2 regions of the Hydrogenophaga taeniospiralis genome follow, and region 2 is predicted to be linked to the other one. Evidence: predicted binding sites of a transcription regulator. Region 2 holds the regulator's gene; the other holds the start of a gene.
What was found. The regulator sigma-54, encoded in region 2, starts transcription at its own class of promoters, with help from an activator protein. The targets are predictions, from matches to a motif close to TGGCANGNAANCTGCTTT.
Positions count from the first base shown of each region.

Region 1: the regulator sigma-54 is predicted to act here: its motif matches at 6,065-6,082, upstream of glnA (type I glutamate--ammonia ligase).

Region 1 is NZ_JAHBAG010000001.1:4,252,211-4,260,111, reverse strand. It holds gene ubiG (bifunctional 2-polyprenyl-6-hydroxyphenol methylase/3-demethylubiquinol 3-O-methyltransferase UbiG) at 1-395, shown strand, start outside; gene gph (phosphoglycolate phosphatase) at 404-1,069, shown strand; RNA gene ssrA (transfer-messenger RNA) at 1,083-1,471, shown strand; gene KIH07_RS20395 (DUF2062 domain-containing protein) at 1,512-2,114, opposite strand; gene KIH07_RS20390 (16S rRNA pseudouridine(516) synthase) at 2,202-2,951, shown strand; gene KIH07_RS20385 (hypothetical protein) at 2,958-3,557, opposite strand; gene KIH07_RS20380 (EI24 domain-containing protein) at 4,108-5,031, shown strand; gene KIH07_RS20375 (competence/damage-inducible protein A) at 5,050-5,862, shown strand; gene glnA (type I glutamate--ammonia ligase) at 6,131-7,546, shown strand; gene KIH07_RS20365 (hypothetical protein) at 7,749-7,901, shown strand, end outside.
Region 2 is NZ_JAHBAG010000001.1:1,451,653-1,459,553, reverse strand. It holds gene KIH07_RS07130 (THUMP domain-containing class I SAM-dependent RNA methyltransferase) at 1-850, opposite strand, end outside; gene rpoN (RNA polymerase factor sigma-54) at 863-2,527, opposite strand; gene lptB (LPS export ABC transporter ATP-binding protein) at 2,635-3,384, opposite strand; gene lptA (lipopolysaccharide transport periplasmic protein LptA) at 3,417-4,061, opposite strand; gene KIH07_RS07110 (thiol:disulfide interchange protein DsbA/DsbL) at 4,201-4,836, opposite strand; gene KIH07_RS07105 (SPOR domain-containing protein) at 4,926-5,621, opposite strand; gene argS (arginine--tRNA ligase) at 5,636-7,309, opposite strand; gene KIH07_RS07095 (HTH-type transcriptional regulator ArgP) at 7,321-7,901, opposite strand, start outside.

The sequences.
Region 1 (7,901 bases), 2.8 Mb from region 2:
TCAGCGCTGAGGCGCTGGCGCAGGAGCAGCCCGGTGCCTTTGATGTGGTGACCTGCATGGAAATGCTGGAGCACGTGCCGGACCCGGCTTCCGTGGTTCGAGCCTGCTCGGCGCTGGTGAAACCCGGTGGATGGGTGTTTTTCTCCACCATCAACCGCAACCCGAAGTCGTTCCTGTTTGCCATCGTGGGCGCCGAATACCTGCTGCAGATGCTGCCCAAGGGCACGCACGAGTACGCCAAGATGATTCGACCCAGCGAGTTGGCGAGCCATTGCCGTGCTGCCGGGCTGGAGCTGACGCAGACGCGTGGCATGGAATTCAACCCGCTCACCCAGCGCTACTGGCTGAGTCAGGACACCAGCGTGAACTACCTGATCGCGACACGAAAGCCATGACCGATCGCGTGTTCCGCGGTATTCGGGCCGTGCTGTTCGACCTGGATGGCACTCTGATCGACAGCGCGCCCGATCTGGGCGCGGCGGCCGACGCCATGCGCACACAGCGCGGCCTGGCCCCGCTGCCACTGGAGCGCTACCGGCCCTTGGCTGGCGCTGGGGCTCGGGGCATGTTGCGTGTGGCTTTTGACATCGACCCGGATCATGCTGGGTATGAGCCGCTCAAACAGGAGTTCTTTGCCCACTACGAAGCCTGCCTGACGCAGCGCACCCAGCCTTTCATGGAGGTGGATCGCCTGTTGGCGGCGCTGGTGCAGGGAGGACTGCTTTGGGGAGTGGTGACCAACAAATCGCAGCGTTTCACCACGCCGTTGACCCAGGCCATGCGGCTTTTTGACACCGCAGGCACCATCGTCAGCGGTGACACGACGCCCCATGCCAAACCCCATCCCGAGCCCTTGCTGGAGGCGGCTCGGCGCCTGGGGGTGTTGCCGGCGCAGTGCCTTTACGTGGGGGACGATCAGCGCGACATCCAGGCCGGGCAGGCTGCAGGCATGCCCACCGTGGCCGCACACTACGGTTACCTCGGACTGGGGGCCGACGCATCGGCCTGGGGTGCCGACGCCGAGGTTTTTTCACCCCTTCAGGTCTTGCAATTGCTGGAACTGCCTTAAACTTGGTTGCTCAGGGGCTGCACTGGTTTCGACGTGGGTTCGGACACGCAGCAGGGCATGTCGAGGTTCTGTCACCTCGTAAAACCGCAGAAAAAAACTAACTGCAAACGACGAACGTTTCGCACTCGCCGCTTAATTGCCGGTGAGCTTTGCAACAGCAGGCCTATGGGCTGGGCAAGGGTTCAAACGGCGCAAGCCGCGAGAGTCCAGGCTGCAAAGATAATTCAATAGGCTGGTTGGGCGTCGGGTAACTTGGCGCACAACAAGATTCAAGGTTGCTGGCGTCCTGTGTAGCGTGCCGCTGCGCGATTCAGGAAGCGAGACTCAAATCAGACGGCTACACATGTAGAACTGCGCGAAGAAGGCTTGCGGACGGGGGTTCAAATCCCCCCAGCTCCACCACACACTCAGCCCCGGGGCTCCGATGCCCCGGGTTTTGCTTTCAATCCCCCAAAGACTTTCCACCGACCGCATCGCGGTGTGCGCGCTCGCGCAACCGTCCGCGGCGCGTCCAGCGGGTTTTGAGTATCCACAGCGCGCTCGTCAGGAAATAGACGGCCAGGCCACTGGCGGTGGCGATGATGGACAGACCCACCACCAATGGCTTGCCCACGGTCTTCAGCTTGCGGGCCCAGTGCACCAATTGATCGGTCCAGCCCTGCTCCGGTGCGGGCGTTGCTTGGGTTCCTTCCAGCAGATCCATGGCCTGCGCTTCCGTGAGCGCGGGCTCTCCCAGAATCCTTTTGCCGAGTCGGTAGGCGCCGTAGTACACCGGCCCAAAGGTCACCGGGTTCGTCACCAGGGTGCTGGCCACCGCCATGGGGAGGTTGGCCCGCAAAAGAACCGCCACGGTGGCCGATACCGGGATTTGGGCCACGGGGATCAGCAGCCCAAAGAAGATGCCCAGCGCCAGCCCGAGGGCGATGCCTTTGCGGCTGAAATGCCAGAGTCGGGGGTGGTGCAGAACGGGTCCCAGCCATCGCAGCCACCGGTTCTGGCGCACGGTCTCCGGCTTGGGGAGCCACTTCTTGAATGTATGTTTCACCGATCGAGCACCTGATGCAGTTTTCGCTCCTATTCTGGCCGATGCGTTGGGGCGCCGCCTGGCAGCGGTGACAATCCACTCACCATGATGCAGTTACAGGACATTCTTTTTTCCCAGGGCTTTGGCACACGCCGTGTTTGTTGTGGGCTGGTACAGCAGGGGCTGGTTCAGGTCGGGGCCGAGCGAGCCGTTTGCACGGACCCGACCCGCGAGTTGGAGGAGCACGGTCTGGAGTTCTGGGTGCAGGGGGAGCGCTGGAACTACCATGCGCTGGCCTACCTCATGCTGCACAAACCGGCAGGCTATGAGTGCTCACAAAAGCCCAGCACCTACCCGAGCGTCTACACCCTGTTGCCGGGGCCGTTGCGCAGCCGGGGAGGCGGCGCGGCGGCAGGGGTGCAGGCGGTGGGGCGGCTGGACCAGGACACCACCGGCTTGCTGCTGTTGTCCGACGACGGCAAGTTCATCCACCGCATGACCTCGCCCCGGCACCATGTGCCGAAGGTGTACGAGGTGCAGGTCAAGCACCCGCTGGATGATCGCCAGGTGGCCCGCTTGCTCGAAGGCGTGGTGCTCGATGACGATCCCAGGCCGGTGCGGGCCGCGGCCTGTCAGGCCGTGACCGATCACCACCTGCGTTTGACGTTGACCGACGGCAAGTACCACCAGGTCAAGCGCATGGTGGCTGCGGTGAGCAACCGGGTGGAAGGGTTGCACCGGTCTTCCATGGGACAACTGGTGCTGCCCGCCGATCTGTTGCCTGGCCAGTGGCGCTGGCTCACGAGCGGGGAGGTGTCGGCCCTCACGCAGAAGGTCGGCGCTCCCGCTGGCACCTGAGCTGGTTCAGAGCAGATCGCCCTTGCGGCTGTCCAGGGGGACCAGGAACGAGTTTTCCTGCCACTGGGAACCCAGGACGCTGTTGGGCGCCTGACCGGTCGTGCTGTTGGGCCAGGTGGACAGCGGGCTGAAGTCGCTTTGCCGGTTGCTGCGCTGGCGCGAGATGGCCGAGCGCAGGTTGGTCTGCGCGGCAATGATGGCCCGCTCTTCCTGTTCACGCTCTCGCATGGATTGAACGGTGGGCGATTCACCCAGGAATTCGGCCCGGATTTCCGCCACCGTCGGCAGAGCGTTGGACCGCACCACCCAGTAGGGCAGGCCACACTGGGTCAGCAGCGAGTGCTTGAGCAGGCGGGTGCTGCGTGGCAACGGCAGGCGCCCGGGCACGTCCAGGCAACCCACCACGCGGCCGTCTGCTTTGCAGACCGTGAACGTGCAGTACACCCCCCCGAGCAATCGGTACCAATGCATGCCCTGTTCTCTGTCTCGCGGCAGCGTGAAGCGGGTCACCGGCAGCTTGATCATGATGTGGTGGTCGTAGAAAGCCCGCGCCAGCCAGTGCCAGACGCGCGCCTCTTCGCTGTTGGCGATGGCCCGTGTGCTCAAGGGCCAATGCTTGGGCATGCGCCTTTGGCGTCGGGTTCGTCTGGCTTCCCAGGCTCGATGCAGCAGCGCGCCCAGCACCAGAAGTGCAGGGATCAGCGCTGCAAGCAGCCATGGGTTGGACCAGAAGTTCATAAGCAATTCGTTGTTCGTATTGTCTGTATCAAAGTGTATGGATATCGCTCATAAAGAAACCGACCAGAGGCGCGACTGCAACGCTGTTTGTGTGAATTCCTTTGGGTTTGGGTAGCTCCTCGCAGGCTGACCACGCCCGTGGGATCGCCTGGGGCGTGGTAAAAGCCAGTCGCTGGAGAATCAGGGCTTGGTGTCGCAACCCGGCCATGGCCGCCGGACCGCCTTATTTGGGCGTGGCATGGTGGCTCGTGCTTGGGACCAAGAATTGTGCCCAGAAGCGCGGGTGCTGCCTATCCCGCAAATGGGGTACCCATCGCCCCCAAGCCTGAAACGTCGGGGCCACCGCGCTGCGGGCCGTATCCACCGGCGGGTATTCTTGTGAGCTGGGGGCGTATGGAGTCCCTGTATTCTTGTCCCTATGAAGTTGCTGTTCGATTCGTTTTGGCGCGCCGTCGCCTACTGCATGCATCCGCGCGTGATCGCGCTCTCGTTCCTGCCCCTGATCCTGATGGTGCTGGTGTCGTTCGGGCTGGGCTACTTTTTCTGGGAGGGGGCGGTGGCGTCCGTGGCCGCCTGGCTGGAGGCCTACGAGCTGATGCAGGCCTTGCTCAGCTGGCTCGACCGCGTGGGCATGGGCTCGCTGCGCACGGTGTTTGCGCCGTTGCTGGTGCTGGTGCTGGCCACACCGGTCATCGTGTTGTCGTGCCTGCTGCTGGTGGCTGTGCTCATGACGCCGGCCATGGTGTCTCTGGTGGGGCAGCGGCGCTTTGCCACGCTGGAGCGCAAGCACGGCGGTTCGCTGCTGGCGAGTGTGTTGTGGTCGCTCGGGTCCACCGTGCTCGCGGTGCTGGTGCTGGTGATGTCCATACCGCTGTGGTTGGTCCCTCCCATGGTGTTGATCCTGCCCCCGCTGATCTGGGGCTGGCTCACCTACCGGGTCTTTGCCTTTGACGCGCTGGCCGAACATGCCAGCGCCGATGAGCGCAAGCGCATCCTGCGTGAGCATCGGGGCAGCTTTTTGCTCATGGGGGTGCTCAGCGGCTATCTGGGAGCGGCGCCCAGCCTGTTATGGGCGTCGGGGGCCATGGTCATTGCATTGGCGCCGCTGCTGGTGCCGGTTGCGATCTGGATCTACACCCTGGTGTTCGCGTTTGCATCGCTCTGGTTTGCGCATTTCGCGCTGGCCGCACTGCAGCATTTGCGGGCAACCTCGCCGCGCGATGCGTCCGAGGCCCAGATGAGCAGCGCCGACGCGGCCGTGCCGAGGCCATTGAATCTGCCCGCCGCGGGGCCCGCGGAAGACCAGGGCCTGCCGCCGCCTGGCACCATGGGACCTCTCTGAATGCCATCAAAAACGACCATGCCACCTCCTTTCGGACTCATCATCATCGGAGACGAAATCCTCTCCGGCAAACGGGCCGACAAACACCTGCCCAAAGTCATTGAGCTGCTGGCCGCCCGCGGGCTGTCGCTGGCCTGGGCCCGTTGTGTGGGGGATGACCGCGAGCGCATCACAGCCACACTGCGCGATGCGTTCGCCAGCGCCGACGTGGTGTTTTCCTGCGGCGGCATTGGCGCCACGCCCGATGACCACACCCGCCAATGCGCTGCCGCCGCTCTGGGCGTGGCGCTGCATTTGCATCCCGAGGCGCGCGACCTGATCGAGCAGCGCATGCGCGACATCGCCGCCGAGCAAGGGCAGGTTTTTGACCCTGAGCGTGCCGACAACGTGCATCGCTACAACATGGGTGTGTTTCCGGTGGGCGCGCGGATCATCCACAACCCCTACAACCGGATTCCGGGCTTCTCGTGCGACGGCCCTGGCGGTGGTGTGGTGCATTTCGTGCCCGGGTTTCCCGTGATGGCCTGGCCCATGATCGAAGCCGTGCTGGATCAGCAGTACCGCCATTGGCAACGCCCCGGCACCTGGCTGGAGCGTTCGGTGGTGGTCATGGGCACGATGGAGGCCACCCTCACGCCGCTCATGGAGCGTATCGAAGAGACGCATCCGGTCAAGGTGTTCAGTCTGCCCAGCGTGGACCACCCGGAGTTCGGTCGGCACATCGAACTGGGGGTCAAGGGCACGCCGGTGGCCGTGGAGGCGGCCTTTGGCGATCTGTTGTCGGGTCTGCAGGCCTGTGGCGCCGAGCTTGGCCCTGAAATGGTGCGTTGAATGATTGCACCACATGGGTGCTATTTTGTGAATTGCACTGCATTGGTGCTTTTTGTGTGAAGAGCGTTGCTGTTTTGTCCGCACATCCTGGCGTTGCCTGTTTTAAACCGGTGCGTCCGATCTTGATGGTGCACCGCCTCGGCGATAATTCCGCCCGAGCAAGCGGGATTGGCATTCCGGGTCTGTGTCGCGCGTCATGCAATGGCACAAATACTGCTTAACTCGTACGTCGTTTTTATTTCCACTCACCCAGCTACAGGAGTATTTGATGGCCAAGACCGTCGCAGACGTGATGCAAATGGTGAAAGACAACGAAGTCAAGTTTGTTGACTTCCGTTTCACCGACACCCGGGGCAAAGAGCAGCACGTGACCGTGCCTGTTTCCCACTTCGACGAAGACAAATTCACCTCGGGCCACGCGTTCGACGGTTCTTCGGTGGCTGGCTGGAAGGGCATCGAAGCCTCGGACATGCAGCTCATGCCCGACCCCAGCACCGCCAACATCGATCCGTTCTACGAAGAAACCACCCTATTCCTGCAGTGCGACGTGATCGAGCCCGGTGACGGTAAGGCCTACGACCGCGATCCGCGTTCCATCGCCAAGCGCGCCGAAGCCTACCTCAAGGCCTCCGGCCTGGGCGACACCGCTTTCTTCGGACCGGAACCCGAATTCTTCATCTTCGACGGCGTGCGCTGGAGCAACGAACCCGGTCGCGTGATGTATGAGATCGAAGAGTACGAAGCCCCCTGGAACAGCGGCGCCAAGCTCGAAGGCGGCAACCGCGGCCACCGTCCCACCGTCAAGGGCGGCTACTTCCCCGTGCCCCCGGTCGACAGCACGCAAGACATGCGCGCCGAGATGTCCCTGATCCTCGAATCGCTGGGCATCCCGGTCGAAGTGTTCCACCACGAAGTGGCGGGCGCTGGCCAGAACGAAATCGGTACCAAGTTCAGCACGCTCGTCGAGCGCGCCGACTGGACCCAGGTCCTGAAGTACGTGGTGCAGAACGTGGCCAACGCCTACGGCAAGACCGCGACCTTCATGCCCAAGCCTTACGCGGGCGACAACGGCTCGGGCATGCACGTGCACCAGTCGATCTGGAAAGATGGCAAGAACCTCTTCGCCGGTGACGGCTATGCGGGCCTGAGCGACTTCGCGCTGTTCTACATCGGCGGCATCATCAAGCACGCCCGTGCCCTGAACGCCATCACCAACCCCGGCACGAACTCGTACAAGCGTCTGGTGCCCGGCTTCGAAGCTCCGGTGAAGCTGGCCTACTCGGCCCGCAACCGCTCGGCCTCGATCCGCATCCCGTACGTGGCCAACCCCAAGGGGCGCCGCATCGAAGCCCGTTTCCCCGATCCTTCTGCCAACCCCTACCTGTGCTTCTCGGCGCTGATGATGGCGGGTCTGGACGGCGTGGAGAACAAGATCCACCCGGGCGAAGCCGCCACCAAGGATCTGTACCACCTGCCGCCGGAGGAAGACAAGCTGGTCCCCACCGTGTGCCACAGCCTCGACCAGGCGCTGGACTACCTCGACAAGGACCGCGGTTTCCTGACCAAGGGCGGTGTGTTCACCGACTCTATGCTCGATGCCTACATCGAACTGAAGATGGCCGAAGTCACGCGTTTCCGCATGGCGCCGCACCCGGTCGAATTCGACATGTACTACAGCCTGTAAAGGCCGGCCCGGCTTGGCCGGGTTGTTCTCACCGGGTCCACGGCTACCGTGGACCCCATGCAAAAGGGACGGCAGACGCCGTCCCTTTTGCATGGGGTGAGGCAAATTCACCACCCTGCGCTGGGACGCAGGCACTTTTTGGACGGTTTTCGGTCATACTGAAATGTGATGAACACGCGCCGCCGGCGCTTGGAGAGACGTGTTGTTGATTCCCTTGCCTCCCTACGCTATTCGTTGGTTGATTGCCGGTGCAGCTGGTTTGTTTGTGGTTCAGGCGCAGGCCCAGGAACGCATTTACCGCTGCGGCAACGAATACACCAACAACGCCCAGGTGGCCAAAAACCGTGGCTGCAAG
Region 2 (7,901 bases):
TGCGCTGCGCGAAGTCGACCATGCGGAACGACACGTCGCTGCCGAAGACGATGGGCGCGTGGCCCGCCGGCCACTCGCGCTGCTGGCGCACGGCATCGTCCCGGATGGCCTGCCACACGTGGGCCTGGAACGGCAGCATCTTTTCAAACGCGAAACGGCGCAGCAGGCCGGGCGGAATGTTCAGTGCGATCTGCGCGGCTTCGATCACCACCGTGCCACTGCCGCAGCAGGGGTCGTAGAGCGGGGGAATGTCGTCGAGCGGCTGGTCGGCGCAGGCGTCCCAGCCGGTGGCGGCGATCATGGCGGCGGCCAGGGTTTCCTTCAGCGGCGCGTCGCCCTTGTCTTCGCGCCAGCCGCGCTTGAACAGCGGCTCACCCGAGGTGTCGATGTAGAGCGTGACGCTGTCGGTGGTGAGGTGGGCGTAGATGCGCACGTCGGGCCAGGTGGTGTCCACGCTGGGGCGCTCGCCGCGCTTGGCACGGAAGCGGTCGCAGATGGCGTCCTTGATCTTGAGCGCGGCAAAGTTGAGCGAGGTCAGCGGGCTGTGCTGCGCGGTGATCTCGACCTTGATGGTCTGCGCCGGGGTGAACCAGATTTCCCAGGCCACGTCGCCCGCGGCGTTGTACAGGTCGTTCTCGTTGCGGTACTCGCCGTGCCAGAGCTGCACCAGCACGCGCTGCGTCAGGCGGCTGTGCAGGTTCAGGCGCATGGCGTCGCGCCACGATGCCCGCACCCCCACGCCGCCACGCGCCTTGAAAGCCAGCGGCTCGTTGGTGATGCGCTGCACCTCGGCGGCGAGGAAGTCCTCGACGCCGGCGGCGCAGGGAAGAAAGAGTTGGAGTTGGTTCACGGCAGGGGGTGTTCAGAGCGCTTTGCGCAGGTTCGCTGGCGCGATGCGCAAGGCCTCACGGTACTTGGCCACGGTGCGGCGCGCGCACTCGATGCCCTGCTCGCGCAGCAGGTCGGAGAGCTGGTTGTCCGACAGCGGCTTGCCCGGCTCTTCGGAGGCGATGAATTGCTTGAGCAGCGCGCGCACCGCAGTGCTCGATGCGTTGCCGCCGGTTTCGGTGCCCAGGCTGGAGCCGAAGAAATACTTCAGTTCGTAGGTGCCGAAGGGCGTGGCCATGTATTTGGCGGTGGTCACGCGGCTGATGGTGGACTCGTGCAGGCCGAGTTCGTCGGCGATCTCGCGCAGCACCAGCGGGCGCATGGCGAGTTCGCCGTGCATGAAGAAGTTGCGCTGGCGCTCGACGATGGCGCTGGAGACGCGCAGGATGGTGTCGAAGCGCTGCTGGATGTTCTTGATGAACCAGCGGGCTTCCTGCAGCCGCTGCTGCATGGCGGCGTGGCCGGCTTCGCCGCCGTTGTCGCGTCCGCCCCGGTTCTGCCGCATGGCATTGGCGTACACGTCGTGCACGCGCAGGCGCGGCATGACCTCGGCGTTGAGCTGGACCTTGAAGCCGCGCCCGGCGCGGGTGACGATGACGTCGGGCACGACCACGTTGCGCTCGACATCGACGAAGCGGCGCCCGGGCTTGGGTTCGAGCCGGGCGATCAAGGCCAGGGCGGCGCGCACGGTGGCGTCGTCCAGGCCACACAGGTTGCACAGGCGCTTGATGTCGCGCTTGGCCATGAGCTCCAGCGGCTGGCTGCAGATGGCCAGCGCGGCCCGCGCCTCGGGGCTGTTGCGCAGCTCCAGGATCTGCAGGCGCAGGCATTCGCCCAGGTCGCGCGCGCCCACACCCGAAGGCTCCATGTGTTGCAGCAGCTGCAGCGCCACGCCCAGGCGCTGTTCGAGCGCTTCGAGTTCCTCCAGGTGCTCCTGCGGATCGACCGGCTTGCCCGGCGGGGCCGAGAGCCGCAACCAGGCGCCAGCCAGCTCGGACAGGCGCTCTTCGAGGTAACCGTCGTCGTTGAGCGACTCGATCAGGAAATACAGCGCGGCGCTGTCCTCGTCGCTCAGGCGCAGGCAGCGGGCCTGGTCGTGCAGGTGGTCCTGCAGGCTGACGGGCACGCGCGCGAGGTCGGCGGCGCTGGCGGTTTCGTCGTCGTCGCCCGACGAGTTGTTGTTGCGCGGCGGCGCGTCGCCGCCCCACTCGCTGTCATCGGGCGCCATCTCGACCGTGCCGTCGCCTTCCCAGCTCTCTTCCATCGGCGCGGCGCCATCGAGCCGGCTCTCCAGCGCCTCGCCCTCACCGCCTTCGCCGCCGTCGACCGGCGACACGGTGGACGACGCAGGCGGCAACGGGCCGTCGAATTCGGCGGCCGGGGCCAGGTCGCTGGCAGCCGCCACCGTGGCTTCGGCGATCTGCTCGCCCGCGCTCACCGGCGCGTCGATCTGCTCCAGACCAAACGCCTCGCGTTCGGCGAGCTCCTCGGTGCGCTCCAGAAACGGGTTCTCGTCGAGCATCTGCTCGACCTCCTGCGCCATCTCCAGCGTGGACAGCTGCAGCAGACGGATCGACTGCTGCAGCTGGGGCGTGAGCGCCAGATGCTGGGAGACGCGCAGCGACAGGCCTTGTTTCATGCGTCAGGCCGGCAAAACGGAGGGACAGCGACCCGGCGCGCGGGTCGCGCAGCGGTGCGGGAGCCGGGTCGGGCCGGCGGGCATGAGACACACAAGCGCCCCATGCATCACATCCTGAAATGCTCGCCGAGGTACACCCGGCGCACTTCGGCGTTCTCCACGATCTCGGCCGTGGTGCCGCTGGCGAGCACCTGTCCGTCGCTGATGATGTAGGCGTGATCGCAGATACCCAGGGTCTCGCGCACGTTGTGGTCGGTGATCAGTACCCCGATGCCACGCGATTTCAGGAAGCCAATGATGTGCTGGATCTCGATCACGGCGATCGGATCAATACCGGCAAACGGTTCGTCCAGCAGAATGAAGCGCGGCCGGGTGGCCAGCGCGCGGGCAATCTCCACCCGGCGCCGCTCCCCGCCGGAGAGCGAGGGCGCGGGCGAGTCGCGCAGATGGTCCACCCGCAGGTCCTTGAGCAGCTCGTCCAACCGGTGCGTGATCTCGGTGGCGGACAGGGGTTTGCCGTCCTCGTCGCGCTGCAACTCCAGCACGGCTCGCACGTTCTGCTCCACCGTGAGCTTGCGAAAGATGGAGGCTTCCTGCGGCAGGTAGCCCAGGCCCAGCCGGGCCCGCCGGTGAATGGGCAGCGCCTCGATGCGCTGCCCGTCCAGCAGGATCTCGCCGCCGTCGGCGCGCAACAGCCCCACGATCATGTAGAACGAGGTGGTCTTGCCCGCGCCGTTGGGGCCCAGCAGACCCACCACCTCACCCTTGTCCACCGTGAGTGAAACGCTCTTGACCACCTTGCGGCTGCCGTAGGCCTTCTGCAGTCCGTGCACCTCCAGTTGACTGCGCACGGCCATGGGAGCGGGCACGCTGCCCAAACCTGCTGCGGTCACTTGTTTTTCTCGTTGAGCTGTTCGCTGGGGCGCAATTTGGCCGGATCGGCCGGCGCTGCGGGCTTCGCGGGCGCCTTCTCTTCGTCGGGGATGGGCGTGAGCATGGCGCGCACCCGGCCCGAGGGATTGGCCGCCGTGCGGTTGCTCACACCGCCCTTGACGGTGAAGACCTCGGTGCGGCTGTTGTAGGTGATCTCGTTGCCCAGGCTCTCGTCGTTGATCAGGGTCCCGCGGTAGCGGCGCAGCACGGCGCTGCCGGTGAAAACCACCGTCTCGGCCTGGCTGTTGTATTCGATGTGTTCGCCTTCACCCTCGATCCACTCCTCCAGCGCCTCGCGCTTCTGGCGGAAGAAACCGGGCTTGGCCGCGGAGCCGTACAGGTTGCCGAACTGGTTGCCCTGCGGGTCCTGGCGGACATCCATCTTCGTGCCCCGCATCACGATGGTGCCCTTGGTGACGACCACGTTGCCGGTGAACACGCTGCTCTGTCGGGCGTCGTCGTAGCGCAGCGCATCCGCCTCGATGTTCATCGGCTTGTCCTTGTCGGCCAGCTCTGCGTGAGCAGCGGCGACCAACGTCAGGCCAAGGGCCGCGATGATGAAGCGCGAAAGCAATCTGGGGGCAAAGGTGTTTTGAGGCATGGCTTTTCAGGGGCACAAATCTTGCATTCATTGTAGCGGCGCAAACCCCGCCCGCAGGCACCTCACCGGACTTTGTCGCGGCCCGGAAAACACAAGGCCCGCCAGAGGGCGGGCCTTGGTCGTGCCGGCGCCCGGTTCTTCAGGACTTGCGCGCCTGGGCGATCAGGTTGTCCGCGATCAACAGGGTGCGCGGACCCTGGCCACCGATGTAGAAACGGCCCGCCACACCCAGCGCGGGCGTGCCCTCCACCATATAGGCTTCCTGCAAGGCCGTGGCTTCCCTGGACTGCTGGATCGCCGCGCCGTTGTAGATGGCCGCGAACTTGGCCTTGTCGACACCCTGCTTTTCGATCCAGGCGGCGATCGCCGGAGGCGTGGTCAGGGGCAGGCGCTCCTCGTGCATCGCCTGGAACACCTTGCGGTGCAGCTTGTCCACCAGCCCCATGGCCTCCAGCGTGAAATACAGGCGCTGCATGGGGACAAAGTCCGGACTGAACGCCACCGGCATGCGCCGCACTGTCACGTGGGCCGGCTTCTTGCCGATCCAGTCGTTGAACACGGGTTCAAAGTTGAAGCAGTGGATGCAGCTGTAGGCGAAGAACTCCACCACTTCGACCTGCCCCGGCGGGCTGACCACCGGCGCGGGCTTGCTCAGGCGCTGGTAGTCGGTGCCTTCTTTGAAACCGATGCGCTGGGCCAGCGCGGGACGCAGGGCCCCAGCGGCACTCAAGGCGCCAGCGCTCAACAGGGTGCGGGAAAAAACTCGGCGTTGCATGAAATCGGACTCCTTGTATGGGCTTGGTTGGGGCCGGCCCTGCGGAAAAAAGTTCCGCGGCACCGCCTCGGCTCAGGCGTTCAGCGCGCTCAACGTTGCACGCGCACCAGCGCAGCGGCCACACCATTGGCTTCGAGCTGCTCGCGCGTGGCGTCGGCCATGGCCTTCTGCGCGAACGGCCCCACGCGCACCCGGTACACCTTCTGCCCGGACTGCTCGCGCTCACTGACCTCGGCGGCCATGCCCAGCATGGCCAGCCTGGCGCGCTGCGCATCGGCCTCGTCGGGGTTTCTGAACGCCCCGGCCTGCACGAAATACGTGAAGGGGTCGGCCGTGGCCGGGTTCGGGGCACCGCTGGCGGGAGCCTCTGCGGTGGGCGCGGCGGGCGCACTGTCGGCCTTCGGGCGCGAACGCAGCAGATCCTCGATGGGGTCGCCCTGCGGTTGCGCGGCAGACGCGGGGGGCGCCTTCGGAGCGGCGGCCGGCGGCAGCGGCTTGCCATCGGCCGGGGGCACCACGATGGCCCCGGCTTCGTTGCCAGTACCGGGCACCGGGGCGGGTTTGCCGCCCAGCACCGCGTTCGGATTCCAGCCCTTGTTGCGCTCGGCTTCCGCCGCATCCTGCGCCGGTTTGCGCGACACCCCGCGGTCCACGAAGGGCATGGGCACCTTGGTGACGTAGATCGCCACCGCCAGCGCGCCAGCCAGCCCCACCAGCACCCCGATCACGAAGCCAATGAGGGTTCCGCCCACGTGCGAACGGGCGGAAGGAGAACGGGTTTTCATACGGGCTTTCGTCATCACATCTTCTGCGGGGCACTCACGCCCAGCACCTTCAAACCATTGTGCAACACCTGCGCGGTGGCCGCGACGAGGGCCAGACGGGCCTTTTTCACCGCCTCGTCGTCCACCAGGATGCGCTCGGCGTCGTAGTAGCTGTGGTAGCAGGCGGCCAGCTCGCGCAAGTAGAAAGTGACATCGTGCGGCGCGAAGTCGCGCGCGGCGTCGGCCAGCATGGCGGGGTATTTCGCCAGCAGCAGCATCAGCGCCTGGGCGGCCGGGCTGTCCAGCGCCGAGAGGTCCACGTCTTTCAGCGAAGCCGCGTCGCCACCCCAGGCCGCCAGCACCGAGCAGATGCGCGCATGGGCGTACTGCACGTAATAGACCGGGTTGTCGTTGTTCTTCTGCACCGCCAGGTCCACGTCAAACGTGTACTCGGTGTCGGGCTTGCGGGAGAGCAGGAAGAAGCGCACCGCGTCCTTGCTGGTCCATTCGATCAGGTCGCGCAGGGTCACGTAGCTGCCGGCGCGCTTGCTGATCTTGACCTCTTCACCGCCCTTGACCACGCGCACCATGGTGTGCAGCACGTAGTCGGGGTAGCCCTGTGGAATGCCGACGTTCGCGGCCTGCAGGCCGGCGCGCACGCGGGCGATGGTGCCGTGGTGGTCGGTGCCCTGGATGTTGATCACCTTGGTGAAGCCCCGCTCCCACTTGCTGATGTGGTAGGCCACGTCGGGCACGAAGTAGGTGTAGGAGCCGTCGCCCTTGCGCATGACGCGGTCCTTGTCGTCCCCGTACTCGGTGGACTTGAGCCACAGCGCGCCGTCCTGCTCGTAGGTCTTGCCGGCCTCGCGCAGTTTCTGCACCGTGGCGTCCACCTTGCCGCTGGTGTAGAGGCTGGATTCGAGGTAGTAGTGGTCGAACTTGACGGCGAAGGCCTGCAGGTCGAGGTCCTGCTCGTGGCGCAGGTAGGCCACGGCGAAGAGGCGGATGTCGTCGAGCGCGTTCACGTCGCCGCTGGCGGTGAAGTCGCGGTCGTCGGCGTGCACGGTCTTCTTCGCCAGGTAGTCGTTGGCGATGTCCTGGATGTAGTCGCCGTTGTAGGCGGCCTCGGGCCATTCGGGATCGCCCGGCTTGAAGCCCTTGGCGCGCAGCTGGGTGCTGTTGGCGAGCGTGCCGATCTGCACGCCGGCGTCGTTGTAATAGAACTCGCGGTGCACGTCCCAGCCCTGCGTCTGGTACAGGCTGCAGATCGCGTCACCCAGCGCGGCCTGGCGGCCGTGGCCCACGTGCAGCGGGCCGGTGGGGTTGGCCGAGACGAATTCGACCATCAGGCGCTGGCCGTTGGGCGGAACCACCCCGAAGCCCTCGCCGGCCCGCAGCACCTCGCGCACGATCTGCTGCTTGGCCGCGGGCTTGAGGCGGATGTTGATGAAACCGGGTCCGGCGATGTCGATGTCGGACACCCACTGCTGGTACACCGGCTGCGCCAACAGGGCCGTGCGCAGGGTGTCGGCGAGCTGGCGCGGGTTGAGCTTGAGCGGTTTGGCCAGTTGCATGGCGGCGGTGCAGGCGAAGTCGCCGTGCGCGGCCACCTTGGGCGATTCGAAGGCGGCGCGGCTGCCCGCACCAGGAGAGAGCAGTTCCAGCTCGGCGGCGAGGCCACCCAGCAGTTCGTGTTTGACAGAGAGCATGGGGCGGGATTTTACGGGGCGGGCGGAGGCGCCGCCGCCAGCGGCGACAGGCTGGTCCGCGCCGCCGCCTTGACCGCCTCGGTCAGGCGCTGCGCGCTGAGCGGTTCGCGCGCCCAGTGCTGCCAATACAGCGCCACGTCCACCGTCGATCCGGGCAGCACTTCCTGCAGGCGCGGGCGGCCCGCGAGGTGGTGCTCGGGCACCATGCCCCAGCCCAGCCCGAGTTCGATGGCGGTCTCGAAAGCGTCCACGGCGGGCGCGAAGTGGCGCGGGTAGTTGGGCTGGCGCAGGCCGAAATGCTGTTCCAGAAAGCTGTCCTGCAGCGCGTCCTTGCGGTTGAAGATGATGGCCGGCAGGGCCAGCAGCTGGTGCGGCGAGACCTCGCCCTGTGGCGTGGTGCAGCGCTGCACCACCTCGGGCGCGGCCACGCAGCGGTAGCGCATCACGCCCAGCGGTTCGGCCACGCAGCCGCGCATGGGCTCGGCCAGCGTGGTCACGCAGCCGATCACGTCGCCGCTCTTGAGTGCGTCGTGCGTGTGGTCCTGGTCGTCGATCATGATGTCGAGCAGCAGGCGGTGGCGCTGCAGCATGG